Regions from separate parts of the Pseudomonas sp. ATCC 13867 genome, predicted to be linked through region 1. Evidence: predicted binding sites of a transcription regulator. Region 1 holds the regulator's gene; each other region holds the start of a gene.
What was found. The regulator sigma-54, encoded in region 1, starts transcription at its own class of promoters, with help from an activator protein. The targets are predictions, from matches to a motif close to ANTGGCATNNANNTTGCTNT.
Positions count from the first base shown of each region.

Region 2: a site for sigma-54 is predicted at 4,754-4,773, ahead of flgB (flagellar basal body rod protein FlgB). Genes of this name have one in related genera too.
Region 3: a site for sigma-54 is predicted at 5,442-5,461, ahead of H681_RS10715 (CmpA/NrtA family ABC transporter substrate-binding protein). Genes of this name have one in related genera too.
Region 4: a site for sigma-54 is predicted at 3,659-3,678, ahead of glnK (P-II family nitrogen regulator). Genes of this name have one in related genera too.

Region 1 is NC_020829.1:1,180,362-1,187,992, forward strand. It holds gene pmbA (metalloprotease PmbA) at 1-1,223, shown strand, start outside; gene H681_RS05395 (HPr family phosphocarrier protein) at 1,290-1,562, opposite strand; gene rapZ (RNase adapter RapZ) at 1,595-2,452, opposite strand; gene ptsN (PTS IIA-like nitrogen regulatory protein PtsN) at 2,455-2,919, opposite strand; gene hpf (ribosome hibernation-promoting factor, HPF/YfiA family) at 2,929-3,237, opposite strand; gene H681_RS05415 (RNA polymerase factor sigma-54) at 3,316-4,818, opposite strand; gene lptB (LPS export ABC transporter ATP-binding protein) at 5,060-5,785, opposite strand; gene lptA (lipopolysaccharide transport periplasmic protein LptA) at 5,785-6,321, opposite strand; gene lptC (LPS export ABC transporter periplasmic protein LptC) at 6,308-6,880, opposite strand; gene H681_RS05435 (KdsC family phosphatase) at 6,889-7,413, opposite strand; gene H681_RS05440 (KpsF/GutQ family sugar-phosphate isomerase) at 7,414-7,631, opposite strand, start outside.
Region 2 is NC_020829.1:1,919,537-1,927,167, reverse strand. It holds gene flgG (flagellar basal-body rod protein FlgG) at 1-345, opposite strand, end outside; gene H681_RS08790 (flagellar basal body rod protein FlgF) at 392-1,141, opposite strand; gene H681_RS08785 (flagellar hook protein FlgE) at 1,472-2,986, opposite strand; gene flgD (flagellar hook assembly protein FlgD) at 3,149-3,841, opposite strand; gene flgC (flagellar basal body rod protein FlgC) at 3,858-4,301, opposite strand; gene flgB (flagellar basal body rod protein FlgB) at 4,307-4,714, opposite strand; gene cheR (protein-glutamate O-methyltransferase CheR) at 5,021-5,842, opposite strand; gene H681_RS08760 (chemotaxis protein CheV) at 5,971-6,909, opposite strand; gene flgA (flagellar basal body P-ring formation chaperone FlgA) at 7,028-7,631, shown strand, end outside.
Region 3 is NC_020829.1:2,335,290-2,342,920, forward strand. It holds gene H681_RS10690 (bifunctional protein-serine/threonine kinase/phosphatase) at 1-522, opposite strand, end outside; gene H681_RS10695 (nitrate/nitrite transporter) at 620-1,831, opposite strand; gene H681_RS10700 (thioesterase family protein) at 2,139-2,567, opposite strand; gene H681_RS10705 (polysaccharide lyase family 7 protein) at 2,653-3,342, opposite strand; gene H681_RS10710 (ANTAR domain-containing response regulator) at 3,552-4,130, opposite strand; gene H681_RS10715 (CmpA/NrtA family ABC transporter substrate-binding protein) at 4,133-5,335, opposite strand; gene acnB (bifunctional aconitate hydratase 2/2-methylisocitrate dehydratase) at 5,712-7,631, opposite strand, start outside.
Region 4 is NC_020829.1:5,376,787-5,384,417, forward strand. It holds gene H681_RS24080 (HAD family hydrolase) at 1-578, shown strand, start outside; gene sutA (transcriptional regulator SutA) at 802-1,134, opposite strand; gene H681_RS24090 (secondary thiamine-phosphate synthase enzyme YjbQ) at 1,213-1,638, opposite strand; gene H681_RS24095 (ammonium transporter) at 1,745-3,079, opposite strand; gene glnK (P-II family nitrogen regulator) at 3,121-3,459, opposite strand; gene H681_RS24105 (accessory factor UbiK family protein) at 3,874-4,158, shown strand; gene H681_RS24110 (YifB family Mg chelatase-like AAA ATPase) at 4,213-5,703, shown strand; gene H681_RS24115 (DUF1127 domain-containing protein) at 5,861-6,091, opposite strand; gene H681_RS24120 (aminotransferase-like domain-containing protein) at 6,278-7,631, shown strand, end outside.

The sequences.
Region 1 (7,631 bases):
AGGGATTGTCCACGTCGGTGCGCCAGGGCGAGGTGGAAACCGTTGAGTTCAACCGTGACCAGGGTTTTGGCATCACCCTGTATGTCGGCCAGCGCAAGGGTTCGGCGAGCACTTCGGCCACCGGCGCCGATGCCATCCGTGAAACCGTGGCGGCGGCGTTGGCCATCGCCAAGCACGCCTCCGAGGACGATTGCGCCGGTCTTGCCGATCCGGCGTTGATGGCCCGGGATCTGCCGGACCTGGACCTCTACCACGCCTGGTCGATCACACCGGACCAGGCGGTGGAACGCGCTCTGGCCTGCGAAGCGGCGGCCTTCGCCGCGGATGCGCGAGTGACCAAGGCTGACGGCACCACGGTGAATACCCATCAGGGGTGCCGCGTCTACGGCAACAGCCACGGTTTCGTTGGCGGCTACGCGAGCACCCGGCACAGCCTGAGCTGCGTGATGATCGCCGAAGGCGAAGGGCAGATGCAGCGCGACTACTGGTACGACGTGAACCGTCGCGGTGAACTGCTGGCCACTCCCGAATCCATCGGTCGCCGTGCCGCCGAGCGCGCCGCCAGCCGCCTGGGTGCGCGACCGGTAGCGACCGCGGAGGTGCCGGTACTGTTCGCGCCGGAGATGGCGGTGGGGCTGTTCGGTCACTTCCTGTCGGCGATTTCCGGCGGCAGCCTGTACCGCAAGTCGTCGTTCCTCGAAGGGACGCTGGGGCAGCGCCTGTTCCCCGAGTGGCTGACCCTCGACGAACGTCCCTTGCTGGCCGGTGCGCTGGGCAGCGCCTCGTTCGACAGCGATGGCCTGGCTACCTATGCCAAACCTTTCGTCGAAGGCGGCGATCTGGTGTCGTACATCCTCGGCACCTATTCCGGCCGCAAGCTGGGCATGCCGAGCACCGCGAATGCGGGCGGTGTGCATAACCTGTTCGTCAGCCACGGTGACGAGGACCAGGCCGCATTGATCCGTCGTATGGGCCGGGGGCTGCTGGTGACCGAGCTGATGGGGCAGGGGGTGAACCTGGTGACTGGCGACTATTCCCGTGGCGCCGGCGGCTACTGGGTGGAGAACGGTGAAATCCAGTTCCCGGTGCAGGAAGTCACCATCGCCGCCAACCTGCGCGATCTGTTCCGCAACATCGTGGCCATTGGCAATGACATGGAGTTCCGCGGCAATCTGCACACCGGCTCCGTGCTGGTGGAGCGTATGACCGTCGCCGGCAACTGATTCGCCAGCCATGAAAAAGCCCGCCATCTGGCGGGCTTTTCATTCGGGCAAGGCCACTTCGGACGCTCATTCGCCTTCGTCGAAGTAGTTGTTGATCAGCTCGGTCAGTGCGTTCAGCGCCTCGTTTTCCTGGTCGCCTTCGGCGGCGATATGCAGGTTGGTGCCTTTGCCGGCAGCCAGCATCATCACGGCCATGATGCTCTTGCCGTCGACGGTGCTTTCCGGGTTGCGTCCTACGCGAATCTGGCAGGGGTAGCGTCCCGCCACGCCGACGAATTTGGCTGCCGCACGGGCGTGCAGACCAAGCTTGTTGATGATGGTGATTTCGAGGGCGGGCATCGCGAGGGGCTGTCCTTTGTTGTGTGTTGCTACTAGCTCAGGTCGCGGTGGCGAATCTGCACGTTGGTGAGGCTTTCCTTGAGGGCCTTGCCGATGCGTTCGGCCAGGTAGGTCGAGCGATGCTGGCCACCGGTACAGCCGATGGCGATGGTGACATAGGCCCGGTTGCTCGCGGCGAAGCGCGGCAGCCACTTGTTCAGGTAGCCGAGGATATCCTGGTACATCTCCTCGACGTCGGGTTGCGCGGCCAGGTACTCCTGGACATCCGCGTCGAGCCCGGTGTGTTCGCGCAGCTCGGGCTTCCAGTACGGATTGGGCAGGCAGCGCACGTCGAACACCAGGTCGGCGTCCACCGGCATGCCGCGCTTGAAGCCGAAGGACTCGACCAGGAAGGCGGTACCCAGTTCGGGTTTGTTCAAGAGGCGCAGCTTGAGCACGTCGCGCAGCTGATAGAGGTTCAGGTTCGTGGTGTTGAGCTTGAGATCGGCCAGGTCGGCGATCGGCGCCAGCAGGTACGCCTCGTCGGCGATGGCTTCGGCCAGCGAGCGACTGTCGCTGGTCAGCGGGTGGCGCCGGCGCGTCTCGGAGAAGCGCTTGAGCAGCGTCTCGTCATCGGCATCGAGGTACAGCACGTCGCACTGGATGTGCTTGTCGCGGGCTTCCTGCAGCAACTCGGGGAAGCGCTGCAGCTGGCTGGGCAGGTTGCGCGCGTCGATGGAGACGGCGACCTGCGGGTGCAGCAGTTCGGTGTGCAGCAACGCACGTTGCGCCAGGTCCGGGAGGAGGCTGGCGGGCAGGTTGTCGATGCAGTAGAAACCGTTGTCCTCGAGCACGTTGAGTGCGGTGCTCTTGCCCGAGCCGGACCGTCCGCTGATGATGATCAGGCGCATGATCAGTGGCCGTTCTGGAAGTCCACGACGATCCGGTACAGCTCTTCGCCGTTGGCGGCGTGGCGCAGGCGGTCACGGACGTCGGAACGGTCGAGCATGGAAGCAATCTGCCGAAGCAGCTCCAGATGCTCTTCGGTGGCGGCTTCCGGCACCAGCAGGACGAACAGCAGATCGACCGGCGCGCCGTCGAGGGCGTCGAAGTCGACCGGGGCGTCCAGGTGCAGGATCGCGCTGATGGGAGACTGGCAGCCGGGGAGGCGGCAGTGCGGAATGGCGATGCCATTGCCGAATCCGGTGGACCCCAGGCGTTCCCGAGCCACCAGGTTTTCGAAGATGTCTTGCGCATCGAAACCTGGCAGCTCGCGAGCTACCAGGTTTGCGATTTGTTCAAGGACGCGTTTTTTACTGCCGCCCGGCACGTTCACCAGGGAACGGCCGGGGGTCAGGATTTGCTCGAGTCGAATCATAGGGAAGGGTTAACGGACGCCAACACCCTGCTGGCGTTCGAGGTATTTTTCCTTGTGCTTGATCAGTTGGCGGTCGAGCTTGTCGGTGAGCAGGTCGATGGCTGCGTACATGTCTTCATGTTCGGCACAGGCCACCACCTCACCCCCTGCGATATGCAGGGTGGCTTCGATTTTCTGCTTCAGTTTCTCGACCTCCATGATGACCTGAACATTGGTGATCTTGTCGAAGTGGCGCTCCAGTCGTCCGAGTTTTTCGACGACATAGTCGCGCAGGGCGTCGGTCACATCCAGTTGATGTCCACTGATGTTGACTTGCATACCGCTTTCTCCTTATTGCCCGTGTATAAGTGGCAGGTTAGGTGGCCTGCCGCCGGAACACTTTGGCGTGGATCAACGTCATACCAGTCGCTTGCGTTCGCTGGAGGGAGCAATCCCCAAGGACTCCCGGTACTTGGCGACGGTGCGACGTGCCACTTGAATGCCCTGTGCTTCCAGTAAACCAGCGATCTTGCTGTCACTCAATGGCTTTTTCGGACTTTCCGCCGCGACCAGTTTCTTGATGATGGCGCGGATCGCGGTGGACGAGCATTCGCCGCCCTCGGCGGTGCTGACGTGGCTGGAGAAGAAGTACTTCAGCTCGAAGATGCCACGCGGGGTATGCATGAATTTCTGCGTGGTGACGCGCGAGATGGTCGACTCGTGCATGCCCACGGCTTCGGCGATGTCGTGCAGGACCAGGGGCTTCATCGCCTCCTCGCCGTATTCGAGGAAACCGCGCTGGTGTTCGACGATCTGGGTCGCCACCTTCATCAGCGTCTCGTTGCGGCTCTGCAGGCTCTTGATGAACCAGCGGGCTTCCTGCAACTGGTTGCGTATGAAGGTGTTGTCGGCGCTGGAGTCCGCCCGGCGCACCAGGCCGGCGTACTGCGAGTTGACGCGCAGGCGCGGCACGGCTTCCTGGTTCAGTTCTACCAGCCAGCGGTCGTTGTGTTTCCGGACGATGACATCCGGCACCACGTATTCGGCTTCGCCGGACTCGATCTGCGAGCCGGGACGCGGGTGCAGCGACTGGATCAGCTCGATGGTCTCGCGCAGCTCGTCTTCCTTGAGCTTCATGCGCCGCATCAGTTGGCTGTAGTCGCGGCTGCCGAGCAGGTCGAGATGATCGGAGACCAGCTTCAGGGCCTCGGTCAGCAGGTAGGTCTTGGCCGGCAACTGGCGCAGTTGCAGCAACAGGCATTCGCGCAGGTTGCGTGCGCCGACGCCGGCGGGTTCGAGTTGCTGCACGCGGCGCAGGACGACTTCCACCTCGTCCATCTCCACGCCCAGTTCCGGGTCGAGGGAGGCGAGGATGTCGTCGAGGGACTCTTCGAGATAACCGTCGTCGTTGATGCCGTCGATGATACTCAGGGCGATCAGGCGGTCGGTGTCGGACATCGGCGCCAGGTTGACCTGCCAGAGCAGGTGGCTCTGCAGGCTTTCGCCAGCGGAGGTGCGGGCGGTGAAGTCCCACTCGTCATCGTCGCTGCTGGGCAGGCTGCTGGCGCTGGTCTGGTAGATGTCTTCCCAGGCGGTATCGACCGGCAGCTCGTTAGGGATGCGCTCGGCCCACTGGTCCTCGTCGAGGCTGTCGACGCTGGGGGTAGTGCTTTCCTGGAAGCTGTCCTGCGAGTTGCTGCTGGCGCCCTGGGCGGCGGAGTCGTCGCCGTCGGCCATTGGGTCGCTGTTGTCGTAGTCGTCGCCGTCTTCCTGACGTTCCAGCATCGGGTTGGACTCCAGGGCTTCCTGGATTTCCTGTTGCAGGTCCAGCGTGGAGAGCTGGAGCAGTCGGATGGCCTGTTGCAGCTGCGGAGTCATCGTCAGCTGCTGGCCCATCTTGAGGACGAGCGATGGTTTCATGGCTGGAACTAGGCACCTTGTTCGCTGGCGCAGCAAGCGCCATATCCACGACTACGGACGCCTGGGCGCCGCGAGGAAGCAAATTATATGCCTGAGTCTGGACGCTTTGCCTAGGGTCTGTCGACCTTTCGTTACAACCTGAGTATCGGGCAGGTGCGAGACGGCAGAATGCACGGCGCCGGACACAGGTCCGGGCCGTCGTGGAACGGGGCGAGGCGCCGCCGGAAGGGCGGCTTCCGGGTCAGAGACGGAACTCGTGGCCCAGATAGACTTCCTTCACCAGGTCGTTGGCGAGGATGGTCTCGGAGCTGCCCTCGGCGATCAGTTGGCCGTCGTTGACGATGTAGGCGGTTTCGCAGATATCCAGCGTCTCGCGGACGTTGTGATCGGTGATCAGCACACCGATGCCCTTGGCCTTGAGGTGATGGATGATCTGCTTGATGTCGCCCACGGAGATCGGGTCGACGCCGGCGAAGGGTTCGTCCAGCAGGATGAACTTCGGTGCGCTGGCCAGGGCGCGGGCGATTTCCACGCGGCGCCGCTCGCCGCCGGACAGGCTCATGCCGAGGTTGTCGCGGATGTGGTGGATGTGGAACTCCTCGAGCAGGCTTTCCAGTGCTTCCTGGCGACCGGTGCGATCCAGGTCGCTGCGTGTTTCGAGGATCGCGCTGATGTTGTTGGCCACCGACAGCTTGCGGAAGATCGAGGCTTCCTGCGGCAGGTAGCCGATGCCGGCACGGGCGCGGCCATGCATGGGCAGGTGGGTGACGTCCTGGTCGTCGATGCGTACCACGCCCTGGTCGGCGCGGACCAGGCCGACGATCATGTAGAAGCAGGTGGTCTTGCCCGCTCCGTTGGGGCCGAGCAGGCCGACGATCTGTCCGCTGTCGATACTCATGCTGACGTCGCGGACCACTTGCCGGCTTTTGTAGCTCTTGGCGAGGTGCTGGGCGGTGAGCGTGGCCATTACTGCGCTTGATCCTGCTTTTTCTTGGGCTGGATGACCATGTCGATACGCGGGCGCGGCGTGGTCACCTGGGTGCCGGTGGCGCGGCCTGCGTTGACGATCTGGCGCTGGGTGTCATAGACGATCTTTTCGCCTTCGAAGGTGTTGCCTTCCTGGATCACCTTGGCCTGGTCGATCAGCACGACACGGTTCTGGGTGACGAAGTACTGGATCGTCAGGCCGTAGGCCTTGGTGATTTCCTTGTCCGGCGCGGGCTTCTGTTCGAAGTAGGCGGGCTTGCCCACCGAGGTGACGACCTCGATATCGCCGTTCTTGTTCTGCTTGAGCGTGACGGTGTTGCCGGTCAGCTTCATGCTGCCCTGGGTCACCACCACGTCGCCGCGATAGACGGCAACGCCTTGCTTGTCATCCAGTTCGGCGCTGTCGGCCTGGACGCGGATAGGCTGTTCCCGGTCGGTGGGAAGGGCCCAGGCGGCGGAGCTGCCGATGGCGGCGGCGAGGCTGAGGAGAAGGGGGAGGGTGTTAACGAGCCTCATGCTGACCTCTTACGTTGGACAGCAGGATCATCCGGCTGTCTTTCAGATACGCTTTCATTCCATTGGCCGTGGTGACACCGTTGGGTTCGGTGATCTTCACCGGCTGGTCAGTCTGCGCATAGTCCTTGTCCGGGAACACCGTCATGCGGGTCGTGTTGAGCAGCAAAGTGCGCTGTTGCGCATCGGTGCGCGCCACGCGCACGTCGTCGATCAGTTCGACCTGCTTGCCCTCGGGGCCCACCTCGGCGCGAACGCTCTGGACATGCCACGGCTCGGGTTCCTGTTCGCGGTAGAAATACAGGTCGGGCGTGGTGACCAGGGTCACGTCGGTCGCTTTCAGGTGCTCCAGTTTGTCTGCGGTCATCTCGTAGGCGAGCGTACCGTCGACGCGGTACTGCACGCTGTGGGCGTTGACCGCGTAGAAATCGATGGCGTCATTGGTCTGCGACTTGAACTGGCGCTCGTTGAAGTCCAGGCGGACGTTCCAGTAGTAGCCGAGCGCAATCAGCAAGACGGCGATCAGGACGAGCAGCAGCTTCTGGCGGAGTGTCTTGGGCATATTCGGCTCTAGAGGTACGCGCTTTGCGCGGCTTCGAGATTGCCCTGGGCGCGCAGGATCAGCTCGCAGAACTCGCGTGCCGCACCTTCGCCGCCGCGCGCCTGGGTGACGCCGTCGGCATGCTGGCGAACGAACGGGTCGGCGCTGGCCACCGCCATGCCCAGGCCGGCGCGGCGAATGGCCGGCAGGTCAGGCAGATCATCGCCCAGGTAGGCGACCTCCTCATAGCCTAGACCGAGTTCGGCCAGCAGATGATCGAGGGCGACCAGCTTGTCTTCGCGGCCCTGGTACAGGTGATGGATCCCCAGGTTCTGTGCGCGACGTTCGACCACCGGGCTTTGCCGGCCGGTGATGATCGCGGTGCGCACGCCCGAGGCGATGAGCATCTTGATGCCGTGGCCGTCCAGGGTGTTGAAGGTCTTGAACTCGCTGCCGTCGGGCAGGAAGTAGAGCTTGCCGTCGGTCAGCACGCCATCGACGTCGAAGACCGCCAGGCGAATGGCCTTGGCGCGCTGCAGCAGGTCGGCGCTCATTCAGATCACTCCCGCGCGGGTCAGGTCGTGGATATGCAGGACACCCACCGGATGGTCCGTGTCATCGACGACGACGAGGACGCTGATCTTGTGGTCGTCCATGATTTTCAGGGCTTCGGCGGCGAGCATGTCCGGGCGGGCGGTCTTGCCGTGCACGGTCATCACCTGGTCGATGGTCACCTGGCGCACGTCCAGGCCTTTATCCAGGGTGCGGCGCA
Region 2 (7,631 bases), 740 kb from region 1:
GGTGTAGCCGACGGTGCCGTCCGGCATCAGGACCTGGAAGAAGCCGCGGCCGTTGACCGCCATGTCCAGCGGCTGGTCGGTAGTCTGCAGGCTGCCTTCGGTAAAGTTCTTCTGGGTGCCGACGATGCGCACGCCGGTGCCCAGCTGCAGGCCCGACGGCAGTTGGCTGTCCTGGGTGGAATTGGCGCCCGGCTGACGTTTGATCTGGTACAGCAGGTCCTGGAACTCCGCGCGGTCGCGCTTGAAGCCCGTGGTCGAAACGTTCGCCAGGTTGTTGGAAATGGTGGTCAGGTTCATGTCCTGGGCCGAAAGACCCGTCTTGCTGACCCACAGTGCCGGAAGCATCGTCGTTCTCCTCGGGCGCCGGATTCATGGCGCCTCGATCAGGTGATTAGCTGAATTGCAAAACCCGCGCCATCGCTGCCGAATCGTCTTCGGCAGTGCGCATCATCTTTACGTGGAGCTCGAACTGGCGGGACAGCGAGAGGATCGAGGTCATCTCTTCCACCGCGTTGACGTTGCTCGCTTCGAGGAAGCCCGACTCGATCGTGGCGTTGGCGTCGGCCTGCGGCGCCGGCTGGCCCGGCTGCTGCTTGACCCGCACCAGGCCGTCGAGGCCCTTCTCCAGTTGCCTGGGGTCCGGGGTGACCAGCTTGATGCGGTCCACCTCGGCCACCACGCTGGGGTTGTCGCCCAGGCCACGGATGCTGATGGTGCCGTCTTCGCCGATGTCGATCTTTTCCTGCGGCGGCACGGCGATCGGCCCGCCATTGCCGATCACCGGCAAACCGTCGCCGGTGCGCAGTTGGCCGAGGGCGTCGATTTCCAGGCTGCCGGTGCGCACATAGGCTTCACTGCCGTCGGGCGCCTGCACGGCGATCCAGGCGTCGCCCCTGGCGGCGACGTCGAGGTCGCGACCGGTTTCCTGCAGGCTGCCGGCGGAGAAGTCGGTGGCCGGGCGCTCGCTCATGGCGTAGACCCGCGACGGGAAACTGTCGCCGAACACCTGCATCGAACGCGCCTGCTCGAAGTCGCGGCGGAAGCCGTTGGTGGAAATGTTCGCCAGGTTGTTGGCGTGAGCGCGCATGGCCAGGGTGTTCTGGCTCGCCCCGCTCATCGACACGTACAGCATCTTGTCCATCGAATCCTCCAGGCCCGCGTCGATTGCCGCTCGCGGGCGTTTGAAGGCTATTCAGCAAGGGACGTGCCAGAACTAGAGAACGAGCGTAAGAGTTTGATCTACAAGGGCTTATAAAAAGAAAAGGCTCCCGAAGGAGCCTTTCGAAGCCGGCGGCGGCGATGCCCTGCCGCCACCGGCAAGGGGCCTTGCCGCTCTCTGCAGGATGGCGCCGAGCGAAGCGGTACCCAGCGCGGCGGATAACGTTGTGTTCCTACGAAAAGCATTGCGAACGAAGTCCACTCTACAGTTGAACGTCGGCGCAGGTGGCCAGTTGCAGGAGCGAGCAGGGCCTTAGCGCAGGTTGATGATGGTCTGGGTGACCGCATCCTCGGTCTGGATGGTCTTGGCGTTGGCCTGGTAGTTGCGCTGGGCGACGATCAGGTCCACCAGTTCGTTGGACAGGTCGACGTTGGACGCCTCCAGCGCACCGGACTGCAACGCGCCAAGGGTGCCCGAACGCGGGGTGCCGATCACCGGCTCGCCGGACTCCGAGGACTGCACCCAGGAGGTCTTGCCGATCGGGTTCAGGCCCTGGACGTTGGCGAAGTTCGCCAGCACCACCTGGCCCTGCACCTTGGACTGGCCGTTGGTGTAACGGGCGAAGATGTTGCCCTGATCGTCGATTTCCAGGCCCGATAGCTGGCCGGTGGTGTAGCCGTCCTGGTTGACGCTGTTCACCGCGAAGGCCGTGGCGTACTGGGTGGACTTGCGCACGTCCAGGGTGATGCCACCCGTGTTCGGGGTGGCGCCGTTGGCGTTCCAGGTCGGCGGGGTCTTGCCGTCGGAGATCGCCGGGATCCAGTCGCCCAGCACCAGGGTGCCGTCGCCATTGGGGTTCGGGGTGAAGCCATCGCCCGTGAGGTTGTTCACCGGCGTCTGGGTCAGCAACTGGCCGGCCGCGCTGAAGGTCAGGTTGACCTGGTACGGGCTGCTGCCCATGCCGTTGACCGCGGCAAGCACGCTGGCCGCGGTGGCGCCCGGAGCATTGGCCGCTGCGGTGGCGGCGGCGACGGCAGCCGCCGAGGCACCGGCGGCAGGGTCGCTGACCGCCGCGAGAACGCTCGCCGCATCGGCCCCCGTCGCACCCGCCGCATTGGTCGCAGCGGTGATGGCGGCGGTATCGTCGGTCGGATTGCCCGGGTTGCGGCCGTCAACCAGCACATTCATGGTCCAGTCGTTGGGACCGGTCTTGGTGAAGTACTGGGTCAGCACATGGGCATTGCCCTGGCTGTCGTAGACGTTCACCGAGGTCGAGGAGTTGTAGGTGGTCGGGTCGTTGGCGTTGAACGGGGTGACCGTCGGCGTGGTGTTGGTGGAGTTCAGGTTGAAGGTCTGGGCGATCTGGCTGGTGGCCTTCGGCGCCTGGTTGCCGGTTTCGATGCGCAGGTCTCCGACCACGCCATTCTGCAACTGACCCTGGCCGTTCACCGGGTAGCCCTGCAGGCGGTAGCCGTTGTTGTCGACCACATAGCCGTTCTTGTCGGTACCGAAGTAGCCGGCACGGGTGTAGCTGATCGCGCCGTTGTTGCTGGTGACGAAGAAGCCGTTGCCGTTGATGGCCATGTCCAGCGCGTTCTGCGTGGAATCGATGGTGCCCTGGTTGAACAGCTGCGAGACGTTGGACAGCAGCACGCCGCTGCCGACCGGGTTGCTGCCGGAGCCCAGCACGGAGGCGGCATAGACATCGGAGAACTCCGAACGTGACTGCTTGAAGCCGACGGTGCTGGCGTTGGCGATGTTGTTGCCGGTGGTGTTCAAGTCACTGGAGGCGGCCTTGATGCCGCTGAGTCCGATATTGAAAGACATCTCTAATCTCCTTGTCGGTATCGCCGACGCGAATCTGTTCAGGAGCCTCTGCGCGTCGGCTGGGCGGTGTTGGAAGCGGGCTCGGACGGCTCATTTGCAAACCGCGTCCTCGTCCACTTCCGCCTTGCCCAACGCCAGCTCGATGGCTCCTGGTCTGGTCCGTTACTGGCCGATGATTTGCACTTTGGACAGGCCGATGCTGCCCAGCCCGGCGAGGTTCAGCGTCAGCTCGCCGCCGTTCTGTCCGAGGGTCACGCTGTCGACGTTGGCCGGCAGGAAGGTGGTCAGGCCGTAGGTCTGGCCTTCGTAGTTGGTCTGCGCCTCGAACTTGTAGCGTCCCGGCGGCATGAGATTGCCGCTCGAATCCTTGCCGTCCCACATGAAGTTGACGTTGCCGGCGGTCTGCTGGCCCATCTCGATGCGGTTCACCAGGGTGCCCTTGTCGTCATAGATGTTGACCCAGCTGTTGGCCGTGGAAACCGGCAGGGTGTAGGTGCCCTTGAAGGTTTCGGCGGTGTCGACCATCGACTTGTCGGTCGGCACGATGACCTTGCGCCCCACCAGCGACGAGGCCTGCAGGGCCTGGGACGACTGGTAGTTGGAGAGGATGCTGTCCATGCTGCTGTTCAGCGACTGGATGCCTTCCACGGTACTGAACTGCGCCAGTTGGGCGATGAACTCGCCGTTTTCCTGCGGCGACATCGGGTCCTGGTTGTTCATCTGCGCGACCAGCAGCTTGAGGAACTCATCCTTGCCGAGGTTGTTCTTGCCGGTCGTGCCCTTGCTGTCGTTCTGGATCGAGTACTGGTCCAGAACCGAGCCGGTGCCATTGATGCTGCTGTTGTCGATGCTCATCGTGCTTCCTCAGCGCTTACTGACCCAGGGTCAGGACCTTCTGCATCATCTGCTTGGCGGTGTTCATCATTTCCGCGTTGGTCTGGAACGCACGGCTGGCGGAGATCATGTCGGCCATCTCCTCCACCACGTTGACGTTGGGGTAGTAGACGTAGCCATCCTTGTCGGCGGCCGGGTGGTTGGGCTCGTAGCGCGGGATCAGCGAGCTCTTGTCCTCGACCACGCCCAGCACCTGCACGCCGGTGCCGGCCTGGTCGGTCTCGCCGAACAGCGAACCCTGGTCGCCGCCCCGGGCCTGCTGGAACAGGGTGGCAAACACCGGGTGGCGGGCACGGTAGGTCTGGTCGACGCTGGAGGAGACGGTCTCGGCGTTGGCGATGTTCGACGCGGTGGTGTTCAGACGGGTGGTCTGGGCACTCATGCCGGTACCGGCGATGTTGAAGACACTGGCGAGCGACATGGCGATTACTCCCCGCGCAGGGCGTTCATCAGCCCTTTGAACTTGTTGTTGAGGAAGGTGAAGGAGGCCTGGAACTGCACGGAGTTCTCCGCGTAGTTGGACTGTTCGATCTGTTCATCGACGGTGTTCTGGTCGATCGACGGCTGGGTCGGGTTGCGGTACTTCAGCGACTCGTCGCCCATGCCGAAACCCTCGGCGGCAATGTGGTGCGCGTTGGTCCGGGTGGCGTTGAAGGTACCGTTCTTGAGCTTGTCGGACTGGGCCGCCAGCACCGAGGCGAAATCCAGGTCACGCGCCTTGTAGTTCGGCGTGTCGGCGTTGGCCAGGTTGTTGGCCAGCACTTCAGCGCGCTGGGAGCGGAAGCTCAGCGCTTGCTGGTGGATGCCGAGGGCTTTGTCGAAGCTGATGCTCATGGTCGCGAACCTGTTTGCCGGTGTGGGCTTGCCAACACTTCAGCAAGGTGCGTGCCAGATTTACATATCCTTTAATATCAATGGCTTGAGTGCATACCGAGAGCGGCAAGGGGCGGCAAACAGCGGCAAGCGGCAACCGGTTTCCTTGCCGCCGGGAGCAAGGCGGCAAGCGCGCCGCCCTTCTGCACCGCTGCCGCTTCTGGTTGCCTTTCGTAGGGGCGGAGCGACGCAGAAACACCGACCAAGACGGCGGATAACGCTTGAAACGTCATTCATCCTGAAAAACCATCAAGCCCCCGCCCCCCATCACTTGGCCTTGTAGATGATCCCCGGACTGCACTGGACCATCTGGTAATGGTCCGGCAACGCATTGAGCGCTTCCGACGCACCGAGGAACAGGTACCCGCCCGGCTTCAACGTGGCATGGATGCGCAGCAGGATGTCGCGCTTCATCTCCGCCGAGAAATAGATCAGCACATTGCGGCAGAACACCATGTCGAACTTGCCCAGCGTGGCATAGCTGTCCAGCAGGTTCAGCGCGCGAAACTCCACGCGGCTCCTGATCGCCGGCTTGACCGTCCAGCGCCCCGGCGTCTTCTGGTCGAAGTAGCGGGCCAGGCGCTCCTGCGACAGGCCGCGGCCGATCGCCAGGCTGTCGTACTCGCCGGCGCGGCAGGCAGTGAGCATGGAGCCGGAAAGATCGGTGGCGACGATCTGCACGCCGGCCTTGAGCTGGCCGAGGTTGGTGCGCTCGAATTCGTCGATGGACATCGACAGCGAATAGGGTTCCTGTCCCGAGGAGCAGGCCGCCGACCAGATGCGCAGGCGCTGGCCGGGGCTGGCCTTGATCATCTCCGGCAGCACCCGGCTTTTCAGCACGTCGAAGGGATAGGTATCGCGAAACCACAGGGTCTCGTTGGTGGTCATGGCGTCCACCACCTGCTCGCGCAACTGGCTGCGGCCCTGGACCTTCTGCACCAGTTCCCCGAGGGACTTGATGCCCTGCTGCTCCATCAACTTGTTCAAGCGGCTGGCGACCAGATACTGCTTGTTGGCGCCCAGAAGGATGCCGCAGGTCTTCTCCAGGAAATCCCGGAACAGCTCGAAATCAGCATTGGTGGATGTCACAGATACGCCTCTTTACTCATGGACGGTTGCCGTCGACACGGCGGCAACTGCCTGACCGGTGTTCAAAAACCATAGCCGAAGACCGGGGGGCGGCACCGGCGCCGCCCCATTGACCCGCACGGGCCTACTCAGGCCGCCGTGCCGTCCACCGCCTTGATCCGGTCCGCCACGCGGGCGGCCAGGTCGTCGGGACGGAACTTGGCGAGGAAGTCGTCAGCGCCGACCTTCTTCACCATCGCCTGGTTGAACACCCCGGACAGCGAAGTATGCAGGAGAATATGCACATCCTGCATGCGCGGGTCGTGACGGATTTCCGCGGTCAGGGTGTAGCCATCCATTTCCGGCATCTCGATGTCCGAGATCACCATCAGCAGCTCGCTGCCCGGATGCCCGCCCGCCTCCACCATCTGCCGCAGGTAGTCCAGCGCCTGGCGGCCATCGCCCAGCGCCAGTACCTCGACGCCGACGGTCTCCAGGCAGCGCACCAGTTGCTTGCGCGCCACCGAGGAATCGTCCACCACCAGCACGCGCTTGCTCACCGCGCGGGCCTGGGTGTCGGCGTCCAGCACGCCCTCGGAGATGTCTTCCGGGGTTGGCGCCACCTCGGCGAGGATCTTCTCCACGTCGATGATTTCCACCAGTTGGTTATCGACTCGCGTCACCGCCGTCAGGTAGTGGTCGCGGCCGGTGCCCTTGGGCGGCGGGTGGATCGACTCCCAGTTCATGTTGACGATGCGCTCCACCGAGTGCACCAGGAAGCCCTGCACCTTGGTGTTGTACTCGGTGATGATCACGAAGCTGTTGCCGATGTCCCGCAGGGCGTGACGCCCCGTGGCCAGCGCCAGATCGAGGATCGGAATGGTGCCGCCACGGATGTTCGCCACCCCGCGCACCACCTGGCTGGACTTGGGCATCACGGTCAGGCGCGGGCACTGCAGTACCTCTTTCACCTTGAACACGTTGATCCCGTACAACTGGCTGCCGTTCAGCCGAAACAGCAGCAGCTCGAGACGATTCTGGCCGACCAGCTGCGTCCGCTGGTTGACTGAATCCATGACTCCGGCCATTGAGCCTCCCCTGCACGCAACGCCGCCCGACCCCGTCAGGCGGCACGACCATTGCTTAACCCGTTGCATGAAACAGGCAACGACATTTTTCCGACAGTTCCGAAGCGCGCGCGACCTCATGGCCGCCCTGCTCGGTGTATGTGCCGCACTGGCCGCCGGCCCCACGAGGGCCGGCGGCTTCACCGCGCCTGAAATCCTTATCGGCTCCACCCAGGGCTTTCTTGAGTTCAAAGTGGAAGATTATCTGCGGACCAGCGGAATCGACGCGCGCTATGAAATCGAAGTGGCGCGCATCGACCCCCGTCTGCGCCTGGTGCAATGCGACAAGGACTTGACGCAGGCCCTGGAAAGCCCGGCCCAGCCGGTCGGCCGCGTCACCGTACGGGTACGCTGCGACGGCAGTTCGCCGTGGACGGTATTCGTACCGGCCACGGTGAAGCTGTTCCGCCAGGTGGTCGTCACCACCCTTCCGCTCAAGCGCGACCACGTCATCGAAGCCGCCGACATCTCGATGGTGGAGCGCGACGTCGGCCCGCTGACCCAGGGCTACCTGACCGACCCGGAGCGGGTAATCGGCTTCAAGCTCCGGCGCCCGGCAATGATCGACCAGGTGCTCGCACCGGTCTTCCTGGAACAGGCCGAGGCGATCCGCAAGGGCGACCAGGTGGTGATCCGCGCCCGCACCAGCGCCATCCACGTGATGATGCCCGGCGAAGCCCTCT
Region 3 (7,631 bases), 1.2 Mb from region 1:
GCGTTGCCCGGCTTCCAGCTCCCCGTCGCAGTAGTCCACCACCAGGTGCTGGTCGAGGCCCAGGGCGCGCTTGAGCACGTGCTGCATGCCGGGCTGTTCCCAGACGTGGTCCTGGGTCAGGCAGTCCAGAACGCCTGCGTGCCAGCGGTACAGGCGGCAGTCGCCGACATGGGCGAGGGTGAAGCGCCGGCCGCGCAGGACCAGCGCGGTGAGGGTGGTGAGCAACGGCTGGCCGCCGCCGTTGGCCTGCAGCCAGCGGTTCTGCGAGATCAGCAGGCGGTCGAGGGCCTGGGCGACGGCCCAGGTCTCGGGGGTGGCGTAGTAGTCGGCGGCCAGCGCCTGCAAGGTCAGGCGCGCGGCCAAGCCGCCGTCGGTGCAATGGCTGACGCCGTCGGCGATGGCGAACAGGTGCCCCTTGCTGGCCGCCAGTCCTGCGGGTGGGGTGACCACTCGCAGGGCATCCTGGTTCTCGTCGCGCGGACCGGTGGCGCTGGCCTGGGCGAAGGATAACTGCAAGGTCATCGCCACCACCTGTAAGAGCGAGCTTGCTCGCGAGCCGCATCAATCTGCAGCTGTCGGTGAATCCGTTCGCGAGCAAGCTCGCTCCTACAATTCACGCTTACACCCGCGCCGCGGTAACGGCTGCGCTGCCCCAGGTGGTGCGCCAGCGCGCTTTCACCGCGTGCAGGCCGAACCAGGCGAGCACGCCGAGGCTGGCGAACAGCCAGAGGCCGATCTGATAGTCGCCGGTGGCCTGCTTGATCGCACCCAGGCCCGCCGTCAGGCAGAAGCCGCCGATGCCGCCGGCCATGCCGATCAGGCCGGTCATCACGCCGATGGTCTGGCGGAAGCGCTGCGGCACCAACTGGAATACCGCGCCGTTACCCGCACCGAGGCTGAGCATCGCCACCACGAACAGGCTCAGCGCCGCCACCGCGCTGGGCAGGTGGAAGCCCACGGCGGCGATGCAGATCGAGGCGACGGTGTACATCACCAGCAGGCTGCGGATGCCGCCGATGCGGTCGGCCAGGGCACCGCCCAGCGGGCGCATCAGGCTGCCGGCGAAGACGCAGGCGGCGGTGTAGTAGCCGGCTTTCACCGGGTCCAGGCCGTACTGGTCGTGGAAGTAGCCGGGCAGGGTGCTGGCAAGGCCGAGGAAGCCGCCGAAGGTCACGCTGTAGAAGAACATGAACCACCAGCTGTCGCGGTCGCCCAGGGCCTTCAGGTAGTCGCCCACGGATTTTGGCGCAGGACGCTCCGGGGCGTTGCGGGCGAGCAGGGCGAACACCACCAGGGTCGCCAGCAGCGGGATCAGCGCGAAGCCGAAGACGTTCTGCCAGCCGAAGGCGGCGGCGATGGCCGGAGCGAACAGCGCGGTGAGCACGGTGCCGGAGTTACCCGCGCCGGCAATGCCCATCGCCTTGCCCTGGTGCTGCGCCGGGTACCACTGCGAGGCCAGCGGCAACGCCACGGCGAAGGAGGCGCCAGCCATGCCCAGCAGCACGCCGAGGATCATTGCCTGTTCGAGGTTGTGGATACCCAGCTGCCAGGCACCGAACAGTGCGCAGATGACGATCACCTGGCCAAGGATGCCGGCGGCCTTGGGCGACCAGCGATCGGCCAGCAGGCCCATGAGGAAGCGCAGGATGGCGCCGGAGAGGATCGGCGTGGCCACCATCAGCGCGCGCTGCTGGGTGGTCAGTTGCAGGTCGGTGGCGATCTGCACCGCCAGCGGGCCGAGGACGTACCAGACCATGAAGCTCAGGTCGAAATACAGGAAGGCGGCAAACAGGGTCGGCGCATGGCCGGCTTTCCAGAAACTCGTGTTCATCGAACACCTCATCGGCAATGGTTGAGGAGCCCGGTCATGTGCCACGTGGCGACCGCCGGGGTGGTCCTGCGCCCCTGCGCCGGGGCAAACGAAAAAGGCGTCGCTCCACCCACCGCTCGGTGCGGGTGTGGATGCGACGCCTTTGTCGTAGTCGGGTAACCGCCGTTGATTACCATCGCCTTGTGCAGAGCAAGGCGCGGGCCAGGATGGAAAATCCCAGGAAGATCAATACGATATGAGGTGGGATGGACTCAGTGATGATCCATCGTAGGGCGCGCCCGCGGACGGCGCGCCCCCAACTGGAGCGTCAGGCGATCCAGTTGACATTGGGGAAGGTATCGCGGAACGCCTCAGGGATCGGCACGACCTTGCCAGCCTGGTAGTCGAAGAACACGAAGCCGGACTTGGCCATCGCCACCAGGGTGCCGTCCGCCGGACGGGTGATGCGGAAGATGATGTCGCCACCGTACTTGTTGAAGTCCATCACGCCGACCTCGAACAGCAACTGGTCGCGGGCGTGGGCCTCGGCGCGGTAGGTGGTGGCCAGGTCGGTGACGATGATGCCGGTCTCACGAATGCCGTAGTCGAACAGGAAGCGCGCGCGGGCCTCGGAAATCATCGAGATCATCGAGTCGTTGCCCAGGTGTTTGGCACCGTTGATGTCGGTGACGCGCACGGTGAGCTTGGTGGTGTAGAGGAAGAGTTCTTCGGGAAATTCCAGTTTCAGGCGGGCCATTGGCGCTCTCGGGTCATGGGGAGAGCACCATTGTACGGAGCCCGCCGCCGGATTCGCAGTGCCATAGGCGGGCAGAATGGCGACGTCAGTGCGCCAGGTTGATGTGGTAGAAGGTCACGCGGCCACCTTCGTCGTCGGGGCCCTTGTTGTCGCTGATGTAGGCACCGGCCTTGAAGTAGAGCAGTTGCTTGCTCCAGGTCGAACTCAGGGCCTGTCGGTAGTACTGCTTCTCGCCATCGCTGCTTTCGGCGCGCAGGCCCAGTTGGCCGGTGGAGGTGACCCGCAGGCTGTAGGTGATGCGCTCGTTCAGGCGCACATCCTTGAGCAGCGGGATGTTCTTGCTGGCGCTGTCGTCCGGATGGTTGCGCACCAGCGCCTCGATGCTGCCGGTCTGGGTGTCGGGGTGGTAGTGGTACTGCAGCTTCACCAGCGGCTCGCCGTCGCCGCTGGTGGGCGATTTGCTGTGGATCTGGCCGATGATGATCTTGTTCTGCGAGGGTACGCGACCGACGCTCAGGGTGGCGCGCAGCTCGTTGTCGCCGCCGCTGTAGTACCAGTTGTAGAGGCTGCCGTCGCGCTTGGTCTCGCGCAGCTCGGTACGTGGGAAGGTACTGTCTTCGGTGTGCGAACCGTTGACCGGTACCCAGAACACGACGCTGTCGCCGTCGCGCTTGAAGTAGCGGCTCTGGTAGCCATTCTGCAGTTGCTGGGTGGTGATCTCGGTGGGACGGGGATCGCTGGGAATGGTCAGGTTCCAGGTGGAAAGGTCGATCATGCTGTCTCGCTCTCGAAGGGTTCGGGCGCGACCGGCAGGTACCTAGCCGGCGGGTCGCACTGCGGACTTCCAAGGTCATGCAATGGAAGCGAGGATGGCCGCGCGACGTATCGCGCGACGCGGGGAGGATACGCAGTGACCGCGAAGGCGGGGGCCAGCAGGGCGGCTGGCGTTCTGATTGCGGGATGCCGCCGCTGGCAGATGGCCGATCAGTGCCCGAGCATTTCGTGCATTGAGATGATCTGCTCGGCTACCTGCACCAGCTTCTGCTGGCGCCCCATCGCCTGCCGGCGCATCAGGGTGTAGGCCTCTTCCTCGGCGCAGCCCTTCATCTTCATCAGCAGCCCCTTGGCCAGTTCGATGCGCTTGCGTTCGGCCAGTTGCTGCTCGCGGGCTTGCAACTGCGCACGCAGCGCCTGGTCGCTCTCGAAGCGGGCCATCGCGACGTCGAGGATCGGTTGCAGGCGCTGCGCCTGGATGCCTTCGACGATATAGGCGCTGACCCCGGAACGGATGGCCTGGCGCATCACCTGCGGGTCGTGCTCGTCGGTGAACATGACGATGGGGCGCGGCTGGTCGCGGCTGACCAGCACTACCTGTTCCAGCACGTCGCGGCCGGGAGATTCGGTGTCGATGAGGATCACGTCCGGGCACAGGGCTTCCACGCGCTGTGCCAGGTCCACGGTGAGGCCGGATTCGTCGACCACGTCGAAGCCGGATTCCAGCAGTGCGGCCTTGAGGCGCCCGACCTTCTTCGGGGTGTCGTTGATCAGCAGGACGCGCAGCATGCTCAACCTCGCTCCGTCAGGGCATTGAGTTCGAAACCGCGGGCATAGCCGGCGGGATCGCTGCCGTCCCAGGTGCGTCCGTCGATCAGCGTCGAGCGGCGCATGCCGGTATCCGGCACTGTTACGCCAACGGCTTCGGCGGCTTCGCGGTACAGGTCGAGTTGCTGGACCTGGCGGGCGATGCCTGGATAGTCGACGTCTTCGCGCAGCAGCCCCCAGCGGCGGAACTGGGTCATGAACCACAGGCCGTCGGACAGCCAGGGGAAATTCGTTCGGCCTGCGTCGTGGAAGCGCAGCGGATGGGCGTCCTGCCAGGCGTGGCCGAGGCCATCCTGGTAGCGGCCGAGCAGGCGTGGCTCGATGCTGGAGAGCGGCGCGTCGACGTAGTCGTGGCCGCTGATCAGTCGCGCCACGCTGCGCAGGTTGTCCTCGCTGGCCTCGATGAAGCGACTGGCGTCGAGAATGCTCATCACCAGGGCGCGAGCCGTATTGGGGTATTGCTCGACGAAGGCGCGGGTGGTGCCCAGGACTTTTTCCGGGTGGTCCGGCCAGATCTGCTGGCTGGTCGCCAGGGTGAAGCCCAGGCCTTCGTCCACCGCCAGCGCGCCCCAGGGGCCGCCGGCGCAGAAGCCGTCGATGCGCCCGGCTTTCAGGTGCTCCACCATCTGCGCCGGTGGCACCACCAGCGAGCGCACATCGCGCAGCGGGTGGATGCCGTGGGCGGCCAGCCAGTAATACAGCCAAAGGGCGTGGGTGCCGGTGGGGAAGGTGTGCGCCAGGGTCAGCGGTGCACCGTTGTGGCGCGCGTGCTGGCGCAGTGCTTCAGCGCAGGTCACGCCGTCGCGCATCAGCGGTGCGGAAAGATTGATCGATTGGCCGTTCTGGCACAGCCCCATGAGCACTGCCATGTCGATGGCGGGGGTGCCACCCAGGCCGAGTTGCATGCCGTAGATCAGGCCGTAGAGCCCCTGCGCCGCGTCCAGTTCGCCGCTGAGCAGGCGGTCGCGCAGGCCGGCCCAGGAACTCTGCCGTTGCAGGTTGAGGGTCAGGCCGTAGGGCTGGGCGAAGCCTTGGGTGGCGGCGACCACCAGGGACGCGGCGTCGGTGAGGGCCATGAAGCCCAGGTTGAGTACGCTCTTTTCCGGCGCATCGGAGCCGGCGACCCAGGCCAGGCTGTCCGTACGGCTGCGTGTGCTGTCGATCATCTCCACCTCTGAAGGCAAAAGACACCGTTCCACTAGCCCTCGATGGGCGGGAAGGCGATGCTGTCATCTTTCAGGACCCGTCGTTGGGTTGCCTGTTGGTGGGCGTACAGCAAGGGGTGTGCCAGCGACGGTGGAAAAAAGAAGCCCCGCCACAGGGCGGGGCGCAGAGGAAGGGAGCGCACCTCTGGAGGGTTCCATCAAGGGCACCTGAGCACGGATATCGGCAGGGCCTGCAGACACCTTAGACGCACAGGCCGTCGCCGCAACGGTCAATAAGTATTAGGCCCATCGTGAGCAGCGGTTCAGGCCGCGCCTTTCGGGCAAGCACAAAAGAAAAGCCCCGCACGAGGCGGGGCTTTTCATCACGCTAGGCGTCTCAGACCTGGACGGCCGGGATCTTCGCGTTGGCTGCGGCTTCGCGGAACTCGGCGATCTGGTCGAAGCTCAGGTAGCGGTAGATATCGGCAGACATGCTGTCGATGTCCTTCGCATAGGCCATGTACTCCTCGACGGTCGGCAGCTTGCCGATGATCGAAGCGACAGCGGCCAGCTCGGCGGATGCCAGGAACACGTCGGTGGCGTCGCCCAGACGGTTCGGGAAGTTACGGGTCGAAGTGGAGACCACGGTCGAACCGGTCTGTACGCGAGCCTGGTTACCCATGCACAGCGAGCAGCCCGGCATTTCCATGCGCGCGCCAGCCTTGCCGTAGATGCCGTAGTAGCCTTCCTCGGTCAGCTGGTGGGCGTCCATCTTGGTCGGCGGAGCCAGCCACAGACGGGTCGGAATGCCACCCTTGACCTTGTCCAGCAGCTTGCCGGCAGCGCGGAAGTGACCGATGTTGGTCATGCAGGAACCGATGAAGACTTCATCGATCTTGCGGCCTTCGACGCTGGACAGCAGACGGGCGTCGTCCGGGTCGTTCGGAGCGCAGAGTACCGGCTCCTTGACGTCGGCCAGGTCGATCTCGATGACCGCGGCGTACTCGGCGTCCTGGTCGGCAGCCAGCAGTTGCGGGTTGGCCAGCCAGGCTTCCATCGCTTGCGCGCGGCGCTCCAGGGTGCGGGCGTCGCCATAGCCTTCGCCGATCATCCAGCGCAGCAGGGTGATGTTGGACTTCAGGTACTCGGCGATGGCCTCTTCCGGCAGCTTGATGGTGCAACCGGCAGCCGAACGCTCGGCGGAGGCGTCGGACAGCTCGAAGGCTTGCTCGACGGTCAGGTCGTTCAGACCTTCGATCTCGAGGATGCGGCCGGAGAAGATGTTCTTCTTGCCTTTCTTCTCGACGGTCAGCAGGCCAGCCTGGATGGCGTAGTAGGGGATCGCATGGACCAGGTCACGCAGGGTGATGCCCGGTTGCAGCTTGCCCTTGAAGCGCACCAGAACCGATTCGGGCATGTCCAGCGGCATGACGCCGGTGGCTGCGGCGAAGGCCACCAGGCCGGAGCCGGCCGGGAAGCTGATGCCGATCGGGAAGCGGGTGTGCGAGTCGCCGCCGGTGCCGACGGTGTCGGGCAGCAGCATGCGGTTCAGCCAACTGTGGATGATGCCGTCGCCCGGACGCAGGGAGACACCGCCGCGGGTCATCATGAAGTCCGGCAGGGTGTGGTGGGTCTTGACGTCGATCGGCTTCGGATAAGCAGCGGTGTGGCAGAAGGACTGCATCACCAGGTCGGCGGAGAAGCCCAGGCAAGCCAGGTCTTTCAGCTCGTCGCGGGTCATCGGGCCGGTGGTGTCCTGGGAACCGACGGTGGTCATCTTCGGTTCGCAGTAGGTGCCCGGACGTACGCCCTGGCCTTCGGCCAGACCGCAGGCGCGGCCAACCATCTTCTGCGCGAGGGTGAAGCCCTTGCCGCTGTCGGTCGGTGCTTCCGGCTTCTTGAACAGGTCGGATGGAGCCAAGCCCAGCTCGGCGCGGGCCTTCTCGGTCAGGCCGCGGCCAACGATCAGCGGGATACGGCCGCCGGCGCGGACTTCGTCCAGCAGAACCGGGGTCTTCAGCTCGAAGGTGGTGACCACTTCGCCGCTGTCATGACGCACGACCTTGCCTTCGTACGGGTACACGTCGATGACGTCGCCCATGGCCAGGTTGGTGCAGTCGAATTCGATCGGCAGGGCACCGGCATCTTCCATGGTGTTGTAGAAGATCGGGGCGATCTTGGTGCCGAAGCAGAAGCCGCCAGCGCGCTTGTTCGGAACGTAGGGGATGTCGTCGCCGAAGAACCACAGCACCGAGTTGGTGGCGGATTTACGGGACGAACCGGTGCCGACCACGTCACCGACGTAGGCGACCGGGAA
Region 4 (7,631 bases), 1.5 Mb from region 1:
TCGGCCCGGTCCCCATCGAACACCTGTGGGCGATCCGCTCGCGCCTGCTGGGCGAAGACCCGATGCTCAGGCACCGCCTGAGCGAGCTACGCCGGCGCATCCTGTTCCACGCGCTGCTCGATGCCGGTTATCCACAGGCCGAGGCCGGCGACCTGGCCGAAGCCGGCTTCCAGACCTTCCTCCACGCGCGGCATCAGGTGGCGCTGTTCCCCGAGGTGCATCCGACGCTGGAGCGGCTGGCCAACCAGTTCATCCTCGGCGTACTCACCAACGGCAATGCCGACGTGCGTCGGCTGGGCCTGGCCGACTACTTCCAGTTCGCCCTGTGCGCGGAGGAACTGGGCGTCGGCAAGCCGGATCCGCATCCGTTCCAGGAAGCGCTCAAGCGCGGGGGCGTGGCGGCGGATCACGCGGTGCACATCGGCGACCACCCCAGCGACGACATCGCCGGCGCGCGACGCGCGGGCATGAAGGCGATCTGGTTCAACCCGGCTCGCAAGGTCTGGGACGGCGAGGAGGAGCCCAGCGCGATCATCCACAACCTTTCCGAGCTGCCGGGAGTTCTGGCGAAGCTCTGAGGCTTTGGCTCTTCGTAGGAGCGAGCTTGCTCGCGAACAGGATTTCCCGGTCACATTGATGTTGGGCGGTTCGCGAGCAAGCTCGCTCCTACAAGGGCAGCTACCCAACTGGTTGAGCTAGGTGCTCAGGCCAGGAGACGGCAATACACTCAACAGACGGCCATGAAAAAGCCCCGCCACTCCCTCTCGGGACTGGCGGGGCTTTTTCATGTCGCGTCGGATATCAGATGGGGCGGCTGCCGTATTTGCTATCCGGCTTCTTGGGCGGATCGGCGACCACGTTGGGTTCGATCTCCTGCACCTTGCCGCCACGATTGAGGAAATCCTCCATCGCCTTGGCCAGGGCATCGCGCTCCTTCTGCTTGGCTTCGACCGAGGGCAGTTCCTCTTCTTCCGCAGCGGCCTTGGCTTTCTTGCCACCGCCCTTGGGAGAAGGGGCTTCATCCCCATCGCCGCTGTCTGCTTCGGCGTCGCTGTCGTCCGCTGCGACGAGCTCCTCGCCATCGTCCTCGTCAGCGCCGTCCAGCTCGTCCTGTTCCAGTTCTTCGTCGCTCATTGTTCAACCTCTGTGGTGCTGCAAAGCACGTTAGTTATAGCCCAGCTGCGCGCTTTGACGAACGCAGCCGGAAAAAATTCATACAAGCTCGCCCTGCCAGGTCGCCAGTATCCTGCGCGGGCCTCCGTGGTCACGGTGCTCGCCGAGATAGATACCCTGCCAGGTGCCCATTGCCAAGTGGCCATCCTGTATCGGCAGGGTCAGCTGGCAGCCCAGCAGGCTGGCCTTGAAGTGCGCGGGCAGATCGTCCGGGCCTTCGTAATCATGTTCATAGCCGCCCTCGCCCTGCGGTACCAGGCGATTGAAGAATCGCTCGAAATCACGGCGCACCGAGGGATCGGCGTTCTCGTTCACCGTCAACGACGCCGAGGTGTGCTGCAACAGCAGGTGCAGCAGGCCGACCCGGCACCTGGCAAGCTCCGGCAGCGCGGCCAGGATCTCGTCGGTGACCAGGTGGAAACCTCGCGGACGCGGGTGCAGGGTGATGGACTTCTGCTGCCACATGGCGGGCTGACCTCCGTCTGAAGCGGTGATGCGCGCGCATTCTAGCGTGATGTTCAAAAAAGCAAAGGGCGCCCGAGGGCGCCCTTCGTCGAACATGCACGAACCCTTACAGGTTGTAGCCGCGCTCGTTGTGCAGGGAGAGGTCCAGACCCATCGTTTCCTCTTCCTCGGTGACGCGCAGCCCCATGATCAGGTCCAGGACCTTGAGGATCACGAAGCTGACGATACCGGTGTAGACGATGGTGAAGGCCACACCCTTGAACTGGGTGAACAGCTGCGCGCCGATGTCGGTGACGGTGCCGAAGCCGCCCAGGGCGGGCGCGGCGAACACGCCGGTGAGCAGCGCGCCGACGATGCCGCCGACCGCGTGCACGCCGAAGGCATCCAGGGAATCGTCGTAGCCGATGGCGCGCTTGAGGCTGGTGGCGGCGAAGAAGCAGATCACGCCAGCGGCCAGGCCGATCACGATGGCACCCATCGGACCGCAGGTGCCGGCGGCCGGGGTGATGGCGACCAGACCGGCGACCACGCCGGAAGCTATGCCCAGGGCGCTCGGCTTACCGTGGGTGATCCACTCGGCGAACATCCAGCCCAGGGCGGCGGCGGCGGTGGCGATCTGGGTGACCAGCATGGCCATGCCGGCGGTGCCGTTGGCGGCGGCGGCGGAGCCGGCGTTGAAGCCGAACCAGCCGATCCACAGCAGGGCGGCGCCGATCAGGGTGTAGCCCAGGTTGTGCGGCGCCATCGCGGCATTCGGGTAGCCCTTGCGCTTGCCCAGCACCAGGCAGGCGACCAGGCCCGCGACACCGGCATTGATGTGCACCACGGTGCCGCCGGCGAAGTCCAGCACACCCCAGTCCCACATCAGGCCGCCATCACCGCTCCAGACCATGTGGGCGATCGGTGCGTAGACCAGGGTGAACCACAGCGCGGTGAAGATCAGCATGGCCGAGAACTTCATGCGCTCGGCGAACGCGCCGACGATCAGGGCCGGAGTGATGATCGCGAAGGTCATCTGGAACATCACGAACACGCTTTCGGGGAACAGCGCGGCGGCGGAGGTCAGGCCGGTGTTGGTCAGGCCGGCGAGGAACGCCTTGTCCAGGCCGCCGACGAAGGAGGCGAAGTTGATCACGCCCTTTTCCATGCCCACGGTGTCGAAGGCCAGGCTGTAGCCGTAGACGACCCAGAGGATGCTGATCAGCGCGGTGATCGCAAAGCACTGCATCATGATCGACAGGACGTTCTTGGCGCGCACCATGCCGCCGTAGAACAGCGCAAGGCCAGGGATGGTCATCAGCAGCACCAGGGCACTGGAAATCAGCATCCAGGCGGTGTCGCCGCTGTTCAGGACGGGGGCCGCAGCCTCGTCGGCCAGGGCCAGTCCGGGCATTGCGAGAGGCAATAGGGCGCCTAGCCCTGCGTATCTGCGCAGAGTCATTGTTGTTTCTCCTGGGGCGTGGGGTTCGGTGTGGGCTTGGCTTAGATCGCGTCGGTGCCGGTTTCGCCGGTACGGATACGGATGGCCTGTTCCAGATTTACGACAAAGATCTTGCCGTCACCGATCTTCCCGGTGTTGGCAGCCTTGGTGATGGCTTCGATAACGCGATCCAACTGGTCATCGGCGATGGCGACGTCGATCTTCACCTTTGGCAGGAAGTCGACGACGTATTCCGCGCCACGGTACAACTCGGTGTGGCCCTTCTGCCGGCCGAAGCCCTTGACTTCGGTCACAGTAATGCCCTGCACGCCGATCTCGGACAGCGACTCACGAACGTCGTCCAGCTTGAACGGCTTGATGATGGCTGTGACTAGCTTCATGTAACTCTCTCCCGTGTTTTGGTGGACCCGCCCCAGGAAGAACGAACCCGAGGACAAGTCTAAGCGCAGTGTCTGGCTTTTGTAATGCGCCGGCCGCCCTGTCTCAGCACTCCGACTCTTATCCAGCCGCTTGATGCGTCGCGATCCCCCGCGTCGCCTGCCGCACCGGAACTGCGTCGGTGCACGCCATATCTGCCCCAAAGCATGAACCTTGCCAGCTCTATGAAATGCCCGTGGTTTCAGTCACTTGGTGAAAATTCGCGGTCCCTGGCCAATCGCCAGCTGCCATCCCGCGCACCGAAAGCGCGCATATGCAGCGGGCATACTGCTCAAAAAGCGTGCAATCCTCCGCGCCGCAGCCGGTACCGGCTGCGTGATAGACTGCGCTCTGATTCAATCCGGAACCCATGAACCATGCTGCCGCCCAAAGCCTTCCTCGACGCCATCAGCCAACAAGCCGGACGCCTGTTCGGCGGCGAATCGCCCCTGCCGAAGGCCGAGCTGGAAGCCCAGTTCAAGGTTCTGATGCAGAGCGCCTTCAGCAAGCTCGACCTGGTCAGCCGTGACGAGTTCGACAGCCAGATGGTGGTGCTCGCCCGTACCCGCGCCCGCCTCGAGGCCCTGGAAGCCAAGGTCGCGGAAATGGAAGCCAAGCTCTCGCCGCCCGCCGACGCCGCCCCGGCCGCCCCAGCCGAATAAAGGGCAGGCAGGGAAGCCCCGCCGGCGGGGCGGCATGTGATCAAGGAGTGATCCATGTCCCTCGCCATCGTCCACAGCCGCGCCCAGGTCGGCGTCGAAGCACCCGGCGTCACCGTCGAGGCGCACCTGGCCAACGGCCTGCCGTCGCTGACCCTGGTCGGCCTGCCCGAAGGCGCCGTGAAGGAGAGCAAGGACCGCGTGCGCAGCGCCCTGCTCAACTCTGGCTTCGACTTCCCCGCCCGCCGCATCACCCTCAATCTCGCCCCGGCCGACCTACCGAAAGACGGCGGCCGCTTCGACCTGGCCATCGCCCTGGGCATCCTCGCCGCCAGCGGGCAGTTGGCCGATGCCAGTGGCCTGGAGGACCTGGAATGTCTGGGCGAACTGGCGCTCTCCGGCACCCTGCGCCCGGTGCCGGGCGTACTCCCTGCCGCGCTGGCCGCCCGCGCCGCCGGACGGGCACTGGTGGTGCCCAGGGAGAATGCCGAGGAAGCCAGCCTTGCCAGCGGGCTGACGGTCTATGCCGTCGGCCACCTGCTGGAACTGGCCGCGCACTTCAGCGGCCGGGAGCGCCTGCGGCCTTATGAGGCGAACGGCCTGCTGCGCAGCACGCCACCCTATCCCGACCTCGCCGAAGTGCAGGGCCAGACCGCCGCCAAGCGCGCCCTGCTGGTGGCCGCCGCCGGTGCGCACAACCTCCTGTTCAGCGGCCCGCCCGGCACCGGCAAGACACTGCTCGCCAGCCGCCTGCCCGGCCTGATGCCACCGCTGGAGGAAGACGAAGCGCTGCAAGTCGCAGCGATCCATTCCGTGGCCGGACGCGGACCGCTGACCCACTGGCCGCAACGTCCGTTTCGCCAGCCGCACCATACGGCATCCGCACCCGCCCTGGTGGGCGGCGGCAGCCGTCCTCAACCCGGAGAAATCACGCTGGCCCATGAAGGCGTGCTGTTCCTGGATGAACTGCCCGAGTTCGACCGCAAGGTCCTGGAGGTCCTGAGGGAGCCCCTGGAGGGTGGCGAGATCGTCATCGCCCGCGCCAGCGGTCGTGTGCGTTTCCCGGCGCGTTTCCAGCTGGTGGCGGCGATGAATCCATGCCCGTGCGGCTACCTCGGCGACCCCAGCGGACGCTGCCGTTGCTCGCCCGAGCAGGTCCAGCGCTACCGCGCCAAGCTCTCCGGGCCGCTACTGGATCGTATCGACCTGCACCTGACGGTCAGCCGCGAAAGCACCAGCCTCGCGCCTGGCGGCCCCAGCACCAGCAGCGCCGAGCTGGCCGTGCAGGTTGCCGCCGCGCGCCAGCTCCAGTTGAATCGCCAGGGCTGCGCGAACGCCTTTCTCGATCTGAAGAAGATGCACCAATTCTGTGCGTTGAGCGCCGAAGACCAGCTCTGGCTGGAGAAGGCCGGCGAACGCCTGAACCTGTCGCTGCGCGCCCTGCACCGGATTCTCAAGGTGGCGCGCACCCTGGCCGACCTGCAGCAGACGCAGGCCATCGGCCGGGCGCACCTGGCCGAGGCGCTGCAGTACCGCGCCGGGCACTAGTGGCCTGTACGGTTAATTCGGCAACTGAAGTTCGAGTGCCAGGGTTTGCCAGACAAGGCGCCGCGACGAGTCGTAGCAGGGCTACGGTGAGGAGCGGCAACGCAGTACGGCGAAGCCTGGCGCCGAAATTGATTAGTCGAATTAGCCACACAGGCCACTAGCAACGCCAAAACGGCCGCATCGCCTCCAGCCGCGCCTGTTCGCGGCTGACGCCGATGTCCCGCAGTTGCTCGTCGGAGAGCTCCAGCAGTTGCTTGCGGGTGCGCACGCGGCGCCAGAACTGCTGCCAGCGGCTCTCCTGCGATCCACGCGCGGCTACGCGGGTACCCGGGATTTCCAGCAGTTCCTGTTGGTACAGGGTCAGGCGTACATCGCTCATGCCGGTCATGTCGTTGCTCCTCCACTCTAGGGTTCACCAGACGTGGGGATAGCGTGACGAATCGACCAAAAGCATTACAGATTCAACACATCTGAATTTTTCCCATACAGACAGGCGCGAAAAACCTCTGAATGGCGTATTTTTGCGCAATCTGTACTGCACTCGAACAGCCACCGACGACTTTGGATATCTGTCATGACGCGCTATGCGCAGCTCGCCGCCACCCTCGGCGAACGCATCGAGCAGGGGCTGTACCGCCCCGGTGACCGTCTGCCCTCGGTGCGCGCGCTGAGCGAGGAGCACGGCGTCAGCATCAGTACGGTACAGCAGGCTTATCGCGTGCTGGAGGACTCCGGACTGGTGGAGCCACGACCGAAGTCCGGCTACTTCGTGCCCGAGCGCCGACACCTGCCGCCGCTGCCGGCGATGACCCGGCCGGCACAACGGCCGGTGGATGTCTCGCAGTGGGATCAGGTACTGGAACAGGTACGGCGCGCGCCGGGCGGCGATTTCGTCCAGCTCGGACGCGGCACGCCGGATATCGCCAGCCCGTCGCTCAAACCGCTGCAGCGCGCAATGGTCCAGGCGGCCCGGCGCACCGATATGCACAGCCTCGGCTACGAAGGCATCCAGGGTTCGCTGGCGCTGCGCGAGCAGATCGCCCGACTGATGCTCGACTCCGGCTGCCAGGTACCGCCCAGCGAAATCGTCATCACCACCGGCTGCCAGGAAGCCCTGGCCATCACCCTGCGCGCCATCTGCCAGCCGGGGGACATCGTGGCCATCGACTCGCCGAGCTTCCATGGCGCCATGCAGGCGCTCAAGGCGTACGGGCTCAAGGCGCTGGAAATCCCCACCGACCCGGTCAACGGCGTCAGCCTGGAAGCGCTGGAGCTGGCGATGGAACAGTGGCCGGTGAGGCTGATCCTGCTCACCCCCAACTGCAACAACCCGCTGGGCTACATCATGCCCGACGCCCGCAAGCGCGCCCTGCTGTGCCTGGCGGCGCGCTACGACGTGCCGATCCTCGAGGACGACGTCTACGGCGAGCTGGCCTACGCCTACCCGCGGCCACGCAGCATCAAGTCCTTCGACACCGACGACCGCGTGCTGCTGGCCAGCTCGTTCTCCAAGACCGTGGCGCCCGGACTGCGTACCGGCTGGGTGGTGCCGGGGCGCTACCTGGACCGCATCCTGCACTTCAAGTACATCGCCAGCGGCACGTGCGCGCCACAGCCACAGATGGCCCTGGCCGAGTTCGTCGGCGGCGGTCACTACGAGCCGCACATCCGCCGCATGCGCGCGCAGTACCAGCGCCAGCGCGACCTGATGAGCGAATGGGTCGGCCGCTACTTCCCCGAAGGCACCCTGGCCAGCCGCCCACGCGGCGGCTTCATGCTCTGGGTGGAGCTGGACGCGCAGTTCGACAGCGTGCGGCTCAACCAGGAACTGCGCCGCGACAACGTGCAGGTGGCGGCGGGCAGCATCTTTTCCGCCTCGGGCAAGTACCGCAACTGCCTGCGCATGAACTACTCCAGTCGCGACCTGG